Regions from separate parts of the Erwinia sp. AK-PDG3-5 genome, predicted to be linked through region 1. Evidence: predicted binding sites of a transcription regulator. Region 1 holds the regulator's gene; each other region holds the start of a gene.
The links. The regulator LexA, encoded in region 1, represses DNA repair genes until DNA is damaged. The targets are predictions, from matches to a motif close to TNCTGTATGTACATACAGNA.
Positions count from the first base shown of each region.

Region 2: a site for LexA is predicted at 2,453-2,472, ahead of mutH (DNA mismatch repair endonuclease MutH). Genes of this name have one in related genera too.
Region 3: a site for LexA is predicted at 1,400-1,419, ahead of sbmC (DNA gyrase inhibitor SbmC). Genes of this name have one in related genera too.
Region 4: a site for LexA is predicted at 2,235-2,254, ahead of sulA (SOS-induced cell division inhibitor SulA). Genes of this name have one in related genera too.

Region 1 covers NZ_CM165967.1:4,422,654-4,426,083, reverse strand. The annotation lists gene plsB (glycerol-3-phosphate 1-O-acyltransferase PlsB) at 1-1,029, opposite strand, end outside; gene AC1UKS_RS20690 (diacylglycerol kinase) at 1,158-1,517, shown strand; gene lexA (transcriptional repressor LexA) at 1,634-2,242, shown strand; gene dinF (MATE family efflux transporter DinF) at 2,362-3,430, shown strand, end outside.
Region 2 covers NZ_CM165967.1:1,013,707-1,017,136, forward strand. The annotation lists gene AC1UKS_RS04635 (NADP(H)-dependent aldo-keto reductase) at 1-128, opposite strand, end outside; gene AC1UKS_RS04640 (YgdI/YgdR family lipoprotein) at 324-539, opposite strand; gene AC1UKS_RS04645 (TerC family protein) at 718-1,428, opposite strand; gene mutH (DNA mismatch repair endonuclease MutH) at 1,532-2,218, opposite strand; gene rppH (RNA pyrophosphohydrolase) at 2,906-3,430, shown strand, end outside.
Region 3 covers NZ_CM165967.1:1,751,135-1,754,564, forward strand. The annotation lists gene AC1UKS_RS07870 (SDR family oxidoreductase) at 1-318, opposite strand, end outside; gene AC1UKS_RS07875 (LysR family transcriptional regulator) at 415-1,332, shown strand; gene sbmC (DNA gyrase inhibitor SbmC) at 1,441-1,908, shown strand; gene AC1UKS_RS07885 (c-type cytochrome) at 2,021-3,247, opposite strand; gene AC1UKS_RS07890 (GMC family oxidoreductase) at 3,244-3,430, opposite strand, start outside.
Region 4 covers NZ_CM165967.1:3,018,755-3,022,184, reverse strand. The annotation lists gene matP (macrodomain Ter protein MatP) at 1-189, shown strand, start outside; gene ompA (porin OmpA) at 284-1,357, opposite strand; gene sulA (SOS-induced cell division inhibitor SulA) at 1,705-2,214, opposite strand; gene AC1UKS_RS14010 (TfoX/Sxy family DNA transformation protein) at 2,426-3,055, shown strand; gene yccS (YccS family putative transporter) at 3,052-3,430, opposite strand, start outside.

The sequences.
Region 1 (3,430 bases):
CGGGCCCGCTGGCCAGAAGTTCAGGTTGATACCGGCGGCAATGTGCGGTGGCACCAGGCCCTGGTGATACAGCACATAAGAGAGCAGCAGGTAGTCCATATGGCTGCGGTGGCAGGGCACGTAGACGATCTCGTGGCCGTCTTGCGCCAGCTGACGCACGCGCTCGCCGCCGTTGACGTTGATGCCCTGATACAGCTTGCTCCACGTCCAGCCCATGATGCGGTCCGTCAGACGGATGGCTTCATAAGAGAAGTCGGCGGCGATCTCTTCCATCAGCTCAACGGCGTTCTGCTGGGCTTTTTCATGGGAGATTTTCTTGCTGCGCGCTTCGTCTTCCACTGCTTTAGCGATAGCTTTGGACTGCAGCAGTTTATTGAACAGATCCTGACGCACCGGCAAACGCGGGCCAATGGCCGCCAGGCGCTGACGGGCAAAGTGCATGCGTGCCACGCGCGCCAGTTTTTGCGCAATGATTTTGTCGGTGCCGTGTTCCGTTGCCATACGGCGCAGGGAAACCATCGGTGAGAAGCGGACAAAGCTGTCGCGGCCTAACCACAGCACGGCAAAGAATTTTTGGATGCCATTCAATACGCGCAGATGAGGCTGATCGTCGCCCTGCACTTCGCGGCCTGGTGCACGGCCAAACATCACGGATACCGGCACCATCTGCACGTCCAGCAGCGGGTTGCTGCGGTGCAAATCGAGGTATTCGTGGAACAGTTTTACCGATTCGACGTTAGGCACGAAATAGGGGAATACGCGTGGGCCGTCATGGATAAACACATGACGTGGCAAAACCGTACCGTCGATTTCCAGCGGATCTAAAGGATCGGGCAGATCCTGTTTACGGCATTGCTCACGCAACGCCAGCAGATCGGCCTTTGAATCATAAGGCAGCACATACATAATAGGGCGCGATGTATCCAGCGCCAGCTCGGAAACCGGCTCGGCGGGAATCGCTTTACTTTTTACCAGGAATTTTACTGGTAAATTCAATAAGTTATAATATAAGTTACGCCAACCTGACATAGATACCATGAAGCCTCTTGTTAGCAAAGCGCCGCAAGCATACCAGAAAGCGCCAGTGAGATCTGTGGTGTTGCAAAATGTGCGCCACCCAGACATTGACGTTAAACATCTCAAAGGGTTCCCTGATTATGGCAAATAACGTCACCGGATTGACTCGCATCATTAATGCAGCCGGTTATTCGTGGAAAGGAATACGCGCCGCCTGGCAAAACGAAGCGGCTTTTCGCCAGGAAGCGGTGGCCGGCATTGTCGCGGTGATTGTGGCGTGCTGGCTGGATGTGGACGCCGTCACCCGGGTGCTGCTGATTGGGTCGGTGATGTTGGTGATCATTGTTGAAATCCTTAACAGCGCGCTGGAAGCGGTGGTCGACCGCATTGGCAGCGAGATGCATCCTTTATCGGGTCGCGCCAAAGATATGGGCTCCGCTGCCGTCTTGCTGACGATATTACTCGCTGTTTTCGTCTGGGTAATGCTGCTAATTCCCTGATTACGGCGCGTTTTCCATAATCTGACAAACTGCTGTTTTTTCCGCATCTTTAGGTTTTCAACGCACAAATACCTGTATATACTCACAGCTGACTGTATAAACAACCAGGGGGCGGGATGAAAGCACTAACTGCAAGGCAGCAGCAGGTCTATGACCTGATACGCGACCACATTAACCAGACCGGCATGCCACCGACGCGGGCAGAAATCGCTGCACAGCTCGGTTTCCGTTCCCCGAATGCGGCTGAAGAGCATCTCAAAGCGCTGGCACGTAAAGGCGTGATCGAGATTGTTTCCGGCGCCTCTCGCGGTATCCGTCTGATGATGGAAGAAGAGGAAGGGTTGCCGCTGATTGGCCGTGTCGCCGCAGGTGAACCTTTGCTGGCGCAAGAGCACATTGAAGGCCACTACAAGGTGGATCCTGAACTGTTCAAGCCGGGCGCCGACTTCCTGCTGCGTGTTAGCGGCATGTCGATGAAAGATATCGGGATTATGGACGGCGATCTGTTAGCTGTGCACAAGACTCAGGATGTGCGTAACGGCCAGGTCGTGGTAGCGCGCATTGACGATGAGGTGACGGTAAAGCGCCTTAAAAAGCAGGGCAATATCGTGCATCTGCTGCCTGAAAACGGCGAATTCCAACCGATCGTGGTCGATCTGCGCTTGCAGACCCTGTCGATTGAAGGTCTGGCCGTCGGTGTAATCCGCAACGGCAACTGGCTGTAAACGCCTGACCTTAACGCGCTGCTTTCGCGGCGCGTTTCTCTTTTGGTAAGCTGTATGCCTTATTGACTGGCATATTCAGCTTGCGTGATGCTTTTAAGCCAGTCGCACAGTGGATGACCATGCGATTATTTTCTCCCTCAGATAACCAACTCTGGCGGCTGGCGCTGCCAATGATCCTGTCGAATATCTCCGTGCCCTTGCTGGGCCTGGTGGATACCGCGGTCATTGGTCACCTTGACAGTCCTTCCTACCTCGGCGGCGTTGCCGTGGGCACTACCGCGACCAGCTTCCTGTTTATGCTGCTGCTGTTCCTGCGGATGAGCACCACCGGATTAACGGCGCAGGCCTTTGGTGCGGGTGATAAACCTGCGCTGGCACGTGCACTGATGCAACCGCTATTGATTGCCCTGGCGGCTGGCCTGCTGTTCATTCTGCTGAAATCCCCGCTTAACCACCTGGCGCTCTCTGTCGTGGGTGGCGATCCTGCCGTGCTGCATCAGGCCACCCTGTTCATGAATATCCGCTGGTTAAGTGCACCTGCGACGCTTGCCAACCTGGTATTACTGGGCTGGCTGCTGGGCGTACAGTATGCCCGTGCACCGGTGATCCTGCTGGTTGTGGGAAACCTGGTCAACATCGTGCTGGATCTGTGGTTCGTGATGGGGCTGGGCTGGGGCGTACAGGGTGCGGCGGCGGCCACGGCGATTGCAGAATACGTCACGCTGGCGATTGGGCTGGTGATGGTCTGGCGGGTGCTGAAACTGCGGGGCATTTCGCTGCCGATGCTGAAAACCGCCTGGCAGGGCAATTTCGGCCGGCTGCTGCGGCTGAATCGCGACATTATGTTGCGCTCTTTACTGCTGCAACTGTGCTTTGTTTCGTTGACGATATTGGGGGCGCGGCTGGGCAGTGAGGTCGTCGCCGTCAACGCCGTATTGCTGATGTTCCTGACCTTCACCGCTTACGCGCTGGACGGCTTTGCCTATGCGGTAGAAGCCTGCTCCGGCGAAGCCTATGGGGCAAAGGACGCAAAAAGGTTGCTGCTGATTTGGCACGCGGCCTGCCGTCAGGCAGGACTGGTGGCGCTGGCCTTCTCGATTATCTATGGACTGACCGGCACGCATATTGTTGCCTTACTGACCTCCATCCCTGAGCTGCAGCAGCAGGCTGACACCTATCTGTTCTGGC
Region 2 (3,430 bases), 1.4 Mb from region 1:
CCGGAACGGAGAGCTAAATCTAACTGCGCATGGGCGTCGGCTTCGCTGTTCTGCTCACCAAACGTCATGGTTCCCAACCCCAGGCTACTGACTTCCAGGGTGCTGTGGGGGATACGGTGATAGTGCATGTGCCGGCTTCCTTTTTACATTATTAAAAGGTTCTGGAACCTGAAGAACGGCCTGCAATGAGGTGCATAGCCCCGCGGTACGTGCTCAGGTCCGGCATTTGACTATAACCGCCGTTCGCTGCAGGGGGAAGAGGGGATTTATCGGGAAATGCGGACAGAGCCACCAACGGATTGCCAAAGGTGGCTTAATTTGACTTAGCGCTCAACGATGGAGGAAACATCATCACCGTTGATTTGTAATTCATGGCCAGAGCGGTCGGTATATTTCACCAGGCCGGTCTCTTTATCAATCTCAGGTTTGCCCTGGGTCATGATCATGTTGCCTTCCTTAGTCGCCATCACGTAATCGCTGCTACACCCGCTGACCAGCGTGGCCAACATAAGCGCTGCTGCGCCAAACATATACTTCATACTTCGCTCCCTTAAGGCCCGCTACTGAATACTGTTATGTCCATTAATAACGCATTTTGGCGACAGACGCAGTAGTAGATGTCCGAAAATGTGCTGCGAGCACGTCGGGCCATTGACATTAATCGTAAGATGATACTACAGAGCGAGGTACTGGCCGGCGTGACCGGCCAGTAAAGGATCAGGCGAGGTTCTTTTTAGAGCGCATCAGGTTCAGGCATTCCACGGCCATTGAGAAGAACATGGCGAAATAGATATAGCCTTTAGGAACATGCACATTGAAGCTTTCCAGTATCAGCGTAAAGCCGACTAAAATCAGGAAAGCCAGCGCCAGCATTTTCACCGAAGGATGACGGTCAACGAAGTCGCCAATGGTTTTAGCGGCGAACATCATTACGCCCACCGCAATCACCACGGCGGCCATCATGATAATCAGATGATCCGACAGGCCAACGGCGGTGATCACCGAATCGAGGCTGAAAATAATATCCAGCAGCATAATCTGCACGATGGCACCGACAAACGAATGCACATTGGTTTTATGCTCGGCATCACCGCCTTCAATGGTTTCGTGGATCTCCGCGCTGGATTTCCATAGCAGGAACAGGCCACCGAACAGCAGGATCAAATCGCGGGCGGAGAAGCTGTGATCCATCAGGGTAAACAGCGGCGTGGTCAGGCGGATCACCCAGGCGATGGACGCTAACAATCCCAGACGCATTAACATCGCACCGGCTAAACCTACACGGCGAGCGGTATTCTGTTGATGTTTAGGGAGTTTGGCGACTACCAGGGAGAGGAAAATAATATTATCGATGCCGAGGACGATCTCCAGAATCGTCAGCGTGCCCAGGGCCAGCCAGGCATTGGGATCTGCAATCCAATCAAACATGCTAACTTTGCTTCCTAAACGAAAAGTAAACGAGGAGTATACGCAACCCGTGGTCGCGCTGCTATCCTGCTTTCCTTTTATCTGGGGCGGTCAGCCCGTCGGATTACAATAAAAAATGGCGGGCCAGCAGGGGACCGGTGAAGCTTTTCTTCAGATAGAAACCGCGCGGTAAGGTCATAATCGGCTGGCCGTTAGTGCCAATCCCTTCGGTCAACGCTTTGCTGTTGGCAGCTTTAGGGCGGATTTGCAGCACCTCACCGTGGCGGGCGGTGATCTTTTCGACCTGCCCTAAGACAATCATATCCATTAGCTCTTCCCAGTCGCGCTGCAACAGCGCTTCCTCTTCCTCACTGGCACTCCACAACAGCGGCGTACCCACCCGACGCTCAGCCAGCGGGATCGCCCGGTCACCCTCAACCGGAACCCATAAAACCCTGGCCAGTTTGTGCCGCACATGGCTGGTCTGCCAGGTGACGCCGCTGTTACCGGTCAGTGGCGCGACGCAGACGAAGGTGGTTTCCAGTGGGCGACCCAGCGCGTCTATCGGGATGGTTTTCAACTCCACACCAATCTCGGCAAAATCCTGCTCGGGCTTGCTGCCTGCACTGGCTCCCAAATAGCGTTCCAGTAACATGCCAACCCAGCCTTTATCACGACGCAGATCCTGCGGGATCCTCAGACCCGCTCTTTCTGCCAGTTCACCCAGCGTAAAGCCTGCCAGCTGTTGGGCACGATCCAGCAGCACGGTTTCGTTTTCTGGCGGCGCTAGCGGAATAAATTCAGAACTCATGGATAACTCTCAGTTGCCGTTCAAAAAAGCACCACTCTTTTGCACAGGGAAAATTAAGGCAAAGCGGATTGTGCAAAACAGGAATAATAGCATGATAAATCATGATTTTTTACCCCGCCAGCCCCGTTAAAAAAGAGCAGGGCAAAAGGTTATGCCCGACTTGTCACCGACAATGAACAGGATCACCCCCCCTGTTATCCACAGAAAAATGGGATAACTCGTCTTTTACGCGAACACTGTTTCGATTTACAGCCTTGACTGCGGCTGTTTTGCCACTTTTTGCACGATTTATGCTTAAGTGAGCGGCATATCCTGTGGATAAAAACGCGGGTGTTCGATCTTTCACCAGCCACTGAATATCCCTCTGTGACAACAGGATGACGCGAGGCGATTTTCGGTGGGAATCAGGATAATTCCGAGGTTTTAGAGTCAGTTAATCCGTCGGGAAAATCGGAGGCAGATTGCGCGTCAAAAAGTTTTCCCCAACCGTTAAGGGAGTTCTGCACAAAGCTATCCACAGAAAACGTGAATAAGATCGCGCTTTCTGCCCCCTCTCTGTTTATAACTTAGTGCAAAACTGTGAGTTATCCCGCGTCAGCCACGTGCTGAGGGCGTAAAGCAGTGGTTTACCACCTGTAAGGAGTATGAAACAATCAGAACATCCGAGTTTTAGTTTGAGGTAGTCCAGTGATCGATGATGATGGCTACCGCCCGAATGTTGGTATCGTAATTTGTAACAGGCAGGGACAAGTGTTGTGGGCCAGACGTTTTGGCCAGCACTCCTGGCAGTTTCCCCAGGGTGGGATCAATGCGGGTGAAACCGCGGAGCAGGCGATGTACCGGGAACTGTTCGAGGAAGTCGGTTTGCACCGCAAAGATGTGCGCATCCTTGCCTCTACCCGAAACTGGTTACGTTACAAGTTGCCAAAACGTTTGGTGCGTTGGGACACAAAGCCGGTTTGTATCGGCCAGAAACAAAAATGGTTTCTTTTGCAGCTAATGTGCAATGACGCAGATATCAATATGCAGACCAGCAGTACGCCGGAATTTGACGGCTGGCGTTGGGTCAGTTTCTGGTATCCGGTTCGTCAGGTGGTCTCGTTTAAACGCGACGTTTACCGCCGCGTGATGAAAGAGTTCGCCAGCGTGGTCATGCCACTGCAGGAGACGACCGTACAGCGAAATATGCCCGCTTATCGACGGAAGAGAGGT
Region 3 (3,430 bases), 2.1 Mb from region 1:
CTTACTCTCCATTGCGCTGTAAGCGCTGTCCAGCGGCAGACTTTTCACCGGTCCGCCCGGCGTCTGTGCTGCTGAAATCGCAATATGATCCCAGGCCGGATGCGCAGCAAAGAACTGTTCAATCTGTTGATTGTCGGCGGTATCCAGCACGGCAACTTCGACGTCTCCCAGTCGGGCTGCGGCAGCCTGCAGCTTATCCAGACTGCGTGAGGCAATGGTCACCCTGGCACCTTCAGCCACAAATGCCGCCGTGATGGCTTCACCGATCCCGGAACTGCCGCCTACCACTAATACTTGCTGTTGTTTAAAAGTCATCATCTTCTCCTCAGGTTTTCCTCAAGCTTATGCCTCTCGCTTTCTTGACGGAATATGCAACACTTGCAAGGGATTGTTGCCGCTACATTGAGAATCGCTATGCTGAAAGATATCCGTGACATCGCCTTATTCAACGCCATCGTCGCCTGTGGTTCACTCTCTGCGGCCGGGCGACAGCTGGGATTATCGCTGGCTGTGGTCAGTAAAAGGCTGACGCAAATGGAGCAGCAGCTTGGCGTGCGTCTGTTTCATCGCACTACGCGGCATGTCTCGCTGACCGATGAAGGATTGGTGTTTACCGAGCATGCCCAACGGCTGCAGCAGGAGCTTGACTCGATAGAAAGTGCGCTCTCCTCAAGGCTGGGCAAAGCCAGCGGCACCCTGCGAATTACTTCCTCCCACAGTATGGGGCAGCGCTGGCTGTCGCCGATTGTCACCCGATTTATGCAACAGCATCAGAGCGTCAAATTGCATCTGCACCTGAGCGACCGGGTGATCGATCTGGCGGCCAGTGGTTACGATTTGGCAATACGCTACGGCGCGCTGGCGGATTCCCGGCTGGTCGCACGGGAACTGGTGCCAAATCAGCGGGTGCTCTGCGCGTCTCCTGCCTATCTGCAGCAGGCCGGTGAGCCACTGTCACTGGAGGAGTTAAGCGCGCACAGCTGCATTATCTCTGGCGATAACCCGGTCACCGAGTGGACCTTTGGCGCCGGGGGATCGCAGCGCAGCGTACAGATCAACGCCCGTTTTCACGTCAATACCGGGGAGGCTGCACACGGCCTGGCGCTGCACGGTGCCGGCATTGTGGTGAAATCTGTCTGGGATGTGGCAGATGACCTCACATCAGGCAAGCTGGTTCAGGTGCTCCCTGACCATCCTCTTCCCGCCGCACCACTGCATGCTATCTGGTTGAATGGCAAGCAACAGCCTCCGCGCGTGCGGCTGTTTGTCGATTATCTGCGCGAGGCACTCGCCCAACAGTGGCAGGATTTCAGCCTGACCCGGCCCGACTAAAGTCTTTTGCAGGCTGGCTCGCAAAACAACATTTCAGCGGCTTTTTTACTCGATCATCCATGCTTCTGACTGTATGTTTAACCAGTTATCCTAATGAGGAGCAAGAAGATGAATGTTGAAATCGTTGAGCGCGAAGAGAGCAAAACAGCCGGTTTTCATCTTGTGGGCCCGTGGGAAGTCACCGCACCCGAAGGCTTTGACAAACTGGTGGCCTGGACCAGTAAGCATAATGTGATGGGCCCATGGATGGGCGTGTATCACGGTAATCCGCGGGCGGTGCCCGCGGAAGAGCTGAAAATTGAAACGGTGATCGGCGTGCCGACCGACTTCGAGCTGCCTGAAGGGAGTGAGGGCGCCAGGCTCAGTATTATTCCCGCCGGAACCTATGCGATGAATCTGGTGCATGTGAACGACGGTGACTTCACTAAACCCTGGTATCAATTTTTCGATGAGTGGCTGCCCGACAGCGGGTATGTGATGGCGGAAGGGCCCTGTTTTGATCACTACCTGAACGACGGTTCGCAGAGCGGCGAATGGGATATCGAGCTCTATATTCCGGTTAGCAAGGCGGATTAGAAATGAAAGAGCAGCGCAATCCCTCACGCTGCTCTTGTTGCTAACCCTGCAAGCGGCATAGCCGGTTTTACCGTGCAGGTTTTAAAACGGCCTGCAAGGCTCCGCTGCGACGCTATTTACGCAGTTCTTCCTTCAGGTCCTTCACATCGCCAGCGCTGACCGGTGATGCGGCATTACCCCAGCTGTTGCGAACGTAGGTAATGACCTCGGCCATTTCCTCATCGCTTAAGGTGCCGGCAAACGAAGGCATCGCTGGCGCGGTTGGACGGGTATCGGTATCCACGCCACGGCTGCCCGCAACCACCACATGGATCAGCGAGGTGGCGTTCGGCGCATTCACCAGCGGGTTATTGGCCAGCTGAGGGAAGATATTCTTACCGCCCTGGCCCTGAGGCGCATGGCAGGCAGAACATTTCGCTTCATAAATCGTTGCACCGGTTTTCATCCGACTGTCGTCTGCGGCCAGTGCTGCCGGCTTGTCGTCGCCCTGTTTTGGCGTGGCTTTCAGGTAGGTGGCGACCGCTTTCAGATCCTCGTCGCGCCAGTATTGCGTCGAGTTCTTCACCGCATCCGCCATCGGCCCGGACGCGATGTCATACCGGTTTACGCCGGTACGCAGATAGCTGACGATATCTTCCTGCGTCCATTTGCCTAAACCGGCATGCTCATCGCTGGTCAGATTCGGTGCCCACCAGCCTTCGACCACCGCGCCGGACAGGAACGCGCTGTTCTTGTCACCGCCGAGTATGTTTTTCGGCGTATGGCAGGTTCCGCAGTGGCCTAACCCTTCAACCAGGTAAGCGCCACGGTTCCATTCCGCCGATTTGCTCATATCCGGCTTGAATTCGCCCTTATCGAAGTTCATCCAGTTCCAGACAATCAGACTGGTACGGACGTTAAACGGAAAGGGCAGCTGGTTGGACTCAATTTCCTGATGGATGGGTTGCAGGCTCTGCAAATACGCCCACAGGTCAGCGTTATCCTGGCGGGAGACTTTGGTATAGGCGGTGAACGGCATGGCGCCGTACAGCCGCTTGCCACCGTGGCCAATCCCTTCGGACATGGCGCGCTGGAAGTCATCAAAACTCCAGTTGCCTATACCGGTGTCACGATCGGGAGTGATGTTGGCGCCAACCAGTTTACCGAAAGGCGTGTTAAGGCCAACGCCACCGGCGAAGGGTTTTTTCGGATCGACGGTATGGCAGGCGGTACAGTCACCCAGCGTGGCGATGTAGCGGCCACGTTCAATCTGATCGTATTCCGGCTGGGCCCAGGCTTCAGAAACGCCGAGCACCGCGAGTGAGATCGCAGCCAGTGCGAAAAGCGTGCGCTTTTTCATGCGGTAATCATCTCCCCTGGACGTTTCAGATAGTACTGGCGGATATCGTGCGCGGCCTTAAAGGCCAACGCGCCGACGGTGCCAGTCGGGTTATATCCCGGGTTTTGCGGGAAGGCAGACGCACCGACTACGAACAGATTCGGCACATCCCAGACCTGCAGATGCTTATTCACCGAGCTGTTA
Region 4 (3,430 bases), 1.4 Mb from region 1:
CGCAAAAAATCTATCGACCTGGAGTATCTGGTCTGGCAGCGTCTGGCCGGTCTGGCTCAACGTCGTAACAGCACGCTTTCCGAAACGATTGTGCAGCTGATTGAAGATGCTGAACGTAAAGAAAAATACGCCACGCAGATGTCTTCTTTGAAACAAGATTTGCAGGCCATTCTCGGCAAGCCGGATTAGTTTCTTCCGTAAAGCGCCTTCCGCCGGTTCTGGCAGACAAAATAAAGACCAAAAAAAAACCCCGCCGAAGCGGGGTTTTTTCATCAAAGAGAACTTAGCCCTGTGGCTGAGTTACAACATCTTTGATGCCTTTAACTTCGATTTCTACGCGACGATCCGGTGCCAGGCAATCGATCAGGGCATTACGGCCTTTCACGCTGTCACAGGTGTTGCCGGTAACTGGGTTGGATTCACCCATACCGCGTGCAGAGATCTTGTTAGAAGGGATGCCTTTAGAAACGAGGTAGTCAACTACTGACTGAGCACGTTTCTCGGACAGTTTCTGGTTGTACTGGTCAGAACCGATACGGTCGGTATAGCCCAGAACAACAACAGAACCATCTTTAGGATCCAGTGAGCTCAGCTGGGTGTACAGCTGATCCAGAGCCTGCTGACCTTCTGGCTTCAGGGAAGCTTTGTTGAAGGTGAACAGAACGTCTGATTTCAGAGTGAAACGCTTGGTTTCAACAACTGGCGCTGGAGCAGGCGCTGGAGCTGGTGCTGGAGCAGCAGCTTCGTCCTGACCGAAACGGTAAGAAACACCCAGTGCTAACATGCCGTTGTCTGGACGAGCACCAACGGTCTGTGCATCACCGATGTTGTTAACCCACTGGTAATCCAGACGGGTTGCCCAGTTCTGAGTCAGTGCGTATTCAACACCAACGGCAGCCAGTGGAGAAACACCGGTGTCGTGGTCGCTCTGGCGGTTGCCAGTAATGGTGTTCTGCTGAGTAGAGTCTGCACGCCATACCATGCCGCCCAGACGCGTGTACACGTCCAGATCGTCAGTGATTGGGTAGCTCAGTTTAGCAGCCAGCTGAACGCCCTGTGCTTTGAATGCGCCGTTAGTTACGTTGCCTTTGTTAGGCATACGTCCCAGCCAGTCATAACCCAGTTCGAAGCCCAGGTATTGGTTAGCCTGGTAGCCACCGAAAGCACCTGCACCAAGCTGGCTTTCGTGAGTTGGGCCGTCATTGTTTGCATAACCGTTACCGTAGTAACCAGTGTCATGGTACTGAGACCAACCCAGTTTTGCACCAGTATACCAGGTGTTATCTTTAGGAGCGGCCTGCGCTACGGTAGCGAAGCCAGCCAGTGCCACTGCAATTGCGATAGCTGTCTTTTTCATTATTGCGCCTCGTTATCATCCAAATAGGCAATGAGCTTTAATTAGCTCTTTGATTAATCCTTCGCCGGGTTATAAAGCTCGATTGTGACTCATCCAAAAAATGGAGATTATTGAGCACCCTGGCGACGTAAAGTCTACAACGTACCAGCAAACTTACAAGTATGATGTGACGACGGTCAGCAAAAAAATAGGCTTTCGTACACAAATTTACACATCTGCAGACGGGTTATACAGGTAAAACCTGAGGGGAAAATGGCGCTAAACCATTGTCCCGCAGGCTCATAGCATAATCAGGGGCTTAACGAGCCGGCTGCAGAATTTTCTCGTGAGAAATTTCTTATTTTTACTTAATGATACAAAGTAGAGTGAATTTTTAAGCCATTAAACGGTCTGGAGGAGGCGGAATTGATCCGATCGGGTCGCATAATCAGCCCCAAAGCTTTGCCAGCAAATGCCGCTTTTTGCAGCCGCTGACGATCTTCTAAGGTGATCTCGCCCGTTAACCAACCCAAAACCACACTGTAATTTCCCGTCTGTAATGCTTTGATCATCGCTTCTACGGTAGTAATAGCACCGGAATGATGAATCTGCATCACTTTATCCAGCGGTAACCCTGATTCGATCAACCAGCTACGGCTCAATTTTTGATGGGGCGTCAACCACAACTGCCAGCGTGATTGAGTTCCTAACTGTTGCAGTAAGGGCAACAGCAGCATTTGCGTCATAGCAGGCTGATTCTCGCTGTAAGTCAGCTCACTGATTAAGCCCGCCGCAGCTGCAGGCTGGGCTTTCGCACAGTCTGGAGCAGTCCGCACACCAGTTTTAACAGAAGAAGATTTCAGGGAATGAGTTTGCATATTGGCTTCGCTCGCAGGGTTACTGTATGGATGTACAGTATAGCGGGGGTGTCCAAAGATCAACCTTATTTTTTTGAAAACGCCTCGCAAAAACACAAATCGATAGGGTGCAAAGCAAATCATTCATTGAACTTGTAACGGCGATTGCCTATTTTTTTTCTGCAGGAAAGGAGAAACACCAGGATGTCTTACAACGTTAAGGATGCGGAATATGAAGGACTCAAAAAGCAATATTATCAGGGCAAAACGTCAGCTTTCTTCGCTGGGCGTGATAGATAGCCGTAGCCAGTTTGGTGGCTACAGTTTATCAGTGGAAAGCGTGGTCTTTGCGCTCGTCAGTGAGGGCGATCTCTATCTTAGGGCCTGTGAAGAAGTGAGACCGTATATCATTGAACGTAAGATGAAACCGTTGATGTTTAACAAAAGGGGGATCCCTGTCGCGCTGGAATACTACCGCGTTGACAACCCGCTTTGGTCCGAGCCTGAACAGTTGATTGCGCTCTGTCAATTGTGTCTAAAAGGGGCGATGCAGGATAAAAAACTGCATCAAAACTCGGGGCGGCTGAAGGATTTGCCTAATCTCAGTATGAAACTGGAAGTGCAGCTCAGGCGGGTAGGTATCGCTAACGCAGAGATGTTAAAGCAGCTGGGCGCAAAGCGCAGTTGGTTAAAAATGCATGAGAAAAATAAAAGTCTGGGGGTAAATATCCTTTTTGCGTTACAGGGGGCCATCGAGGGGCTTCATTGTGAAGCACTGCCGGTGGCAATCAAAGAAGAGCTCAGGGGCTGGCACCGCGAAACCTTGCTGTACCAGACGCTGAGCGAACTGAGAAAACGTTAAGTTTCCAGGACCTGTTTTTTTAACTGAGCGATTTCTGGCAGTAGGGCGATCAACAGACCAACTTGCTGAAGCACCAGCGGCTCTTTGGTTTCCGGGTCGGCTTCCGTTGCTGCCAGTCGCTCAGAGAGGCTGGACAACAATCTTTGGGTTTTTTGTTCATCGATAAGATCAATATGCAGCACATCATCGACGTAGCAGACGGCATCATCCATTAATTGCAGCATGGCTGGCCGTGTGATCTTTTCCCGGTGCGCGCCCAGCGCCGAGATATAGCTGAGGAAGGAGTGGTTTAGGCACAGCAGACGAAACGCCGCTTCCCGCAACGAGGCGGAAGCATTCTTTTCTGCGGAGATGTTAGATACCACTGAAGCCAGC